DNA from 2 places in the Roseateles sp. 22389 genome. Region 2 is predicted to be linked to the other one. Evidence: riboswitches for the same ligand, from Rfam matches in the RefSeq annotation. Region 2 holds a riboswitch; the other holds the start of a gene.
What was found. Region 2 has a riboswitch for cobalamin ahead of ACTJKJ_RS17165 (TonB-dependent receptor plug domain-containing protein). Riboswitches for the same ligand answer to the same signal wherever they lie in the genome.
Positions count from the first base shown of each region.

Region 1: it holds a riboswitch for cobalamin, as region 2 does, so the genes downstream of both, ACTJKJ_RS21960 (TonB-dependent receptor domain-containing protein) here and ACTJKJ_RS17165 (TonB-dependent receptor plug domain-containing protein) in region 2, are expected to answer to the same signal.

Region 1 covers NZ_JBQEOF010000019.1:107,490-109,930, reverse strand. Annotated here, with positions in the region: gene ACTJKJ_RS21960 (TonB-dependent receptor domain-containing protein) at 1-1,569, opposite strand, end outside; cobalamin riboswitch at 1,640-1,914, opposite strand; gene ACTJKJ_RS21955 (LysR family transcriptional regulator) at 2,049-2,441, opposite strand, start outside.
Region 2 covers NZ_JBQEOF010000012.1:48,369-50,809, forward strand. Annotated here, with positions in the region: gene pth (aminoacyl-tRNA hydrolase) at 1-388, shown strand, start outside; gene ACTJKJ_RS17160 (hypothetical protein) at 390-968, shown strand; cobalamin riboswitch at 964-1,230, shown strand; gene ACTJKJ_RS17165 (TonB-dependent receptor plug domain-containing protein) at 1,339-2,441, shown strand, end outside.

The DNA of each region.
Region 1 (2,441 bases), on a different contig from region 2:
GTCCACGTTCGCGGCCAGGTTCCAGTTGCCGATGCGGTGCGCGCCGGTCAGCGTCGCGCCGGTGAGCTTGGCCCGGCCGACGTTGGCCGCGCAGCCGAAGGCGAAGTCCGGTGCCGGCGGGCACAGGGTCGGATCGGGGTTGTAGATGATCAGGTCCTTGACCTTGTTGCGATAGACCGTCGCCGACGCGCTGCTCGCGCCGGAGCGCCAGTTCAGGCCGATCTCCGCGCTGCGGCCCTGCTCGGGACGGATGTCGCGGTGGCCGTAGAAGGGGAAGTCGGTGTCGTTGAAGGTCGGCGCGCGGAAGGTCTTGCCCGCCAGCGCCTGCAGCTTCAGCGTCGGACTCAGCGCGATGCTGCCGCCCAGGCTGCCGGTGGTGTTGTCGCCGTAGACCGAGTTCTCGTCGCGGCGCAGGTTGGCCTCCAGGGCGGCCGGGCCGAACAGGCCGCTGTAGCCCGCGATGTAGGCGTTGTTGGTGCGCTTGAGCGTGTCGCTGGTGACGCCGTCCGCCTTTTCCTCGAGGCGCTCGTAGGCCAGCACCAGTTGCTGGTCCGGCGCCAGGCGCAGCGCGTTCTGCCAGGTCGCCTGGTCGCGGGTGGTCTTGAAGCGCGTCGCGTCGGCCAGGCCGCTGACCGAGTCGTCGGTGCCGCGCGCGAACTGCAGCGTCGTCGTCCAGATCGGCGAGAGCGTGCCGCGGTAGTCGAGCGCCGCCTGGCGCGTCTTGAGCCGGTTGCGGAAGTCGCCTTCCGGATGCGCGACGAACTGGTCGTCGAAGGTGGCGCTGTCGTATTGCGCGTTCAGGCGGCTCTGCGTCGCGCTGACGCCGATGCGGTGGCCCTCCGCCGGCGTGAAGCCCAGCCGGGCCGACGCCACCGTGCGGGTGAAGCCGTCCTTGTCCGGGTTGTAGGAACTGTTGTCGCGGTCGCCGCGGATCGCGGTCGTGCCGTCGCTGGTGTCGCGGCTGAGGCTGGCCGCGTAGTCGAAACCGGCCTGCGCGCCGCTGACCGACACGTCGCCTTGGCGCGAGCCGTACTCGCCCACGGCCACGCCGGTGCGCAGCTCCAGCGGGCCCTGGCCCTGGCGGGTGACGATCTGGATCACGCCGCCGACCGCATCGGCGCCGTACAGGCCGGAGGCCGGACCGCGCAGGACCTCGATGCGCTCGATGTTGGCCAGGCTCATGGCCTCGAAGGACACCTGGCCCAGCGTCGCCGAGCCGACCCGCACGCCGTCGATCATCACGACCGTGGCGCTGGTGTTGGCGCCGCGCAGGAAGTAGCCCGCCGTCTGGCCGGGACCGCCGTTGGCCGCCAGCTGCAGGCCGGCGTAGCGGCGCAGCACGTCGGCGACGCTGCCGGCGCCGCTGTCGCGCAGGGTGTCGGCGTCGATGAGCACGACGTCCGCGACGCTGCGGCTCAGCGGCTGGGCCTCGCGGGTGCCGATGACGATGACCGGGTCGAGCGAGGACTGCGCGAGGGCGACGGAGGGGACGGTGGACAGGACCGGGGCGGCGATCAGCGCGGCACGGGCAACGGCGCGCAGCGCGGCGCGGGGACGGGAGGCTTGCATGTCGGAATCACAAAGCGGCGGCAGACGGCCGCTTCCCCGCGGCCGCATGCGGAATGGACGCGTCGCGGGGCGACGGGTCCGCCTGTTGGCCGGTATCCGGGCTGTCGGAAGAACGAACCCGTGGTGCCTTCCCGGACGACCGTCCAGTGGATCCAGCCACGAGTCGCGCGCCGCTGGGGCCGATGCCATCGGGGGTCGACGGCGTCGGCCGGGCGCGCCTTCCGCTTACCGTTGCGGGGGCAGCTCAGGTTGGGGCCGTGGCCGCGGGCGGGCGACCCTTCCTGATTCCCGTTGAACTGCGCCGGCGGAGGGCCGGGCGCGAGCACCAACGGGCGGCATCATAGCGGCGGCCCCGTGGCGCCGATGCCGCATCCGGGCCTCACGACGCGGCGGGGCGCTCGGCACGTCGCCGGCCTCACCGCCAACGGCTTGCCTCTGCACAGGGCGTCGCGGACGACGACCGGCGGCTCGGCGCGCGCTCACAACAGGCTGACGCCGCCCAGGTTCACCAGCGAGGTCTCGCGCATGATCCGCACGAAATCGGCCAGGAAGGGCTTGGCCGCCAGCCGCCCGGTGCTCACCGCGTAGAGCCGGCCGGTCAGGCCCGACGGCCCGATGCGCTGGCGCGCCACGTAGCCCCGCGCCAGGTAGCCCTCGACCGCCCACAGCGGCAGCGCCGCGAAGCCGCGCCCGCTCGCGACCAGCTGCAGCATCGCCACCGTCAGCTCGCTGGTGCGGCGTGGCGGCGTCACGCCCGCGGGTTTGAGCACGCTGCGCACCAGGTCCAGCATCTCGTCGGGCACCGGGTAATGGATGTAGGCCTGCGCGGCGAAGTCCTCGGCCTCCAGCCAGGGCTTGGCCAGCAGCGGGTG
Region 2 (2,441 bases):
CCTGAAGGACATGCAGGCCCAGCTGGGCAGCGCGAACTTCTGGCGCCTGCGGCTGGGCATCGGCCATCCGGGCCACAAGGGCGAGGTCGCCGGCTACGTGCTGCGCAAGCCGCCGCTGGCGGAGCGCCAGGCGGTGGAGGACAGCATCGCCAAGTCCTTCGAAGCCTTCAAGCTGATGACCGCCGGCGACATGGCCAAGGCCGTGGCGCTGCTGCATGCCAAGCCGCCCAGACCCAAGCCGCCCCGCCCCGCCCACCTGCCACCGAAACCGGGCGCCCCGACCGGCGTCCCGGCGGGCGCCCCACCGGTGGGGGCGTCGGACGCCGCCACGCCGGCGACGTCCGCTCCCCCCGTGCCCGATCCCGTTCCCCCGACCTCCGGAGCCTGACATGCCGACGCGCGCCCCCTCGATCCTGATGACTGTTGTGCTGGTCCTCATGTTCGGCGCGGCGCGCGCGCAGCCCGAGAGCGCCAAGCCCAAGCCCGCGCAGGAACGCACCTTCGGCTACTACCGCTGCGGCCCGCAGGGCCTGGACCTGCGCGACAGCCCCTGCCCCGACGGCCCGTCGCAGGCGCTGGACCTGCCGCAGGACCGCGTCGATCCGAAGGAGGCCGCCGCCGCGCGCAAGCGCGCCGCCGACGAGTCCCGCGAGCTCGCAACGCGGCAGCGCGAACGCGAACGCCTCGCGGCGCAATCGCCCGCACCCGCCGCCGCCGGCATCGATGGCTCGATCGAGCCCCGGCCGCCGATGGCGTCGACGCGCCCCTCCAAGCCCGCCGATCCGAAGAAGCCCAAGCCCAAGGATCCGAAGCAGCCGCCCAAGAAGAAGCCCAAGCTGCCGAAGTCGCCCGACCCGTCGCTGCCGCCCAAGCCGACGACCAAGCCCGGCAAGAAGGCGCCCGCGATGGTCGGCGATGGCGCCCTCCAGCCACTGCCCAGACGCGGCGAGGCGGAAACACCTCGCTAGAATGCGCGCCGTTGGTGCTCGCGCGGACATTGCGTCCGTGCAGTTAAACGGGAATCAGGAAGCGGGCGCATCGCCGATGCGCGAGCCAACCTGAGCTGTCCCCGCAACGGTAAGTGGCCGCCGGCCGCGCGCCCCGGATCCTGACGAAGGACCCGGCACGCCGCCGGCACTGCCTGTCCCCATGTCCACTGGCGCGTCCGCGCTGGGAAGGACACAGGCAGCGGCCACCAGCCCGGATACCGGCCAACAGGTGGTGCCCGCCAGCCGATCCCGACCCGCCCGCTGGCGGATCGACGACGCAGCCGGCGGCATCGTTCCTCAGACGTCCTGCGGGTGAGCAGGGCCCTGAACCCGTCGTTGGTCCGTTCTCATGCTTCCGTTCGTTTCGCGCGCGCGCGCCGGTGCCCGCTCGCTGCTCGCCTTCACGCCGCTGGCGCTCGCCGCCACAGCCTTCGCGCAGTCCGCGCCCTCCTCCACCCCGGACGTTTCCTCGGCCGACGCCACCGCTTCCGCGAGCCGGCTCGACGAGGTCACCGTCACCGGCTCGCGCAGCCCGATGCGGCTGGGCGACATCGCCGCCGACCTCACCGTCATCCACCGCGACACCATCGAGCGCCAGGGCTTCGGCAACGTCGCCGCGCTGCTGCGCAACGTCGCCGGCCTGCAGATGACCAACAACGGCGGGCCGGGCAACACCACCTCCGTCTTCATCCGCGGCGCCGAGACCCGCCACACCGTCGTCCTGATCGACGGCGTGCGCATCGACGGCCAGTCCACCGGCGGCGCGCGCTGGGAGAACCTGCCGGTCTCGCTGATCGATCGCGTCGAGGTGCTCAAGGGCCCGGCCAGCGCGCTGTACGGCTCCGACGCCATCGGCGGCGTGGTGCAGATCTTCACGCGCCAGGGCAGCGGCCGGCCGCAGCTGGACCTTGGCGTCGGCGGCGGCAACCTCGGCCAGGTCAAGGCCGACGTCGCGCTGCTGGGCGGCACCGCGGACTTCGACTACGCCGGCTCCCTGGCCGTCGACCGCGGCACCGGCTTCAACGCCTACGGCCTCACGACCAGCAAGAGCTTCAATGCCGACAAGGACGGCTGGCGCAACTACAACGGCAGCCTGCGCCTGGGCGGCCACATCGCCGAAGGCCAGCGCCTGGAGCTGCTCGGCCTGAAGAGCCGCAGCGACGTCGGCTACGACGCCGGCAAGAACGCCGACGACCGCGGCATCACCGAATCCATCGCCGCCAAGCTCAGCCTGAAGTCGATCTGGTCGCAGGCGCTGTCGACGCAGCTCTCCGTCGGCCAGTCCGAAGAGAACTACGAGACGCGCCCCAGCGCCCCCTACCTGACCAGAACCCGCATCCGCAGCGCCTCACTGCTGGGCTTCTACCGGATCAATGCCGCGCACCAGATCAATGGGGTGCTGGAGCGGCGCGAGGACCGCCTCGTCAACGCCGACCTGGTCGGCGGCGGGGC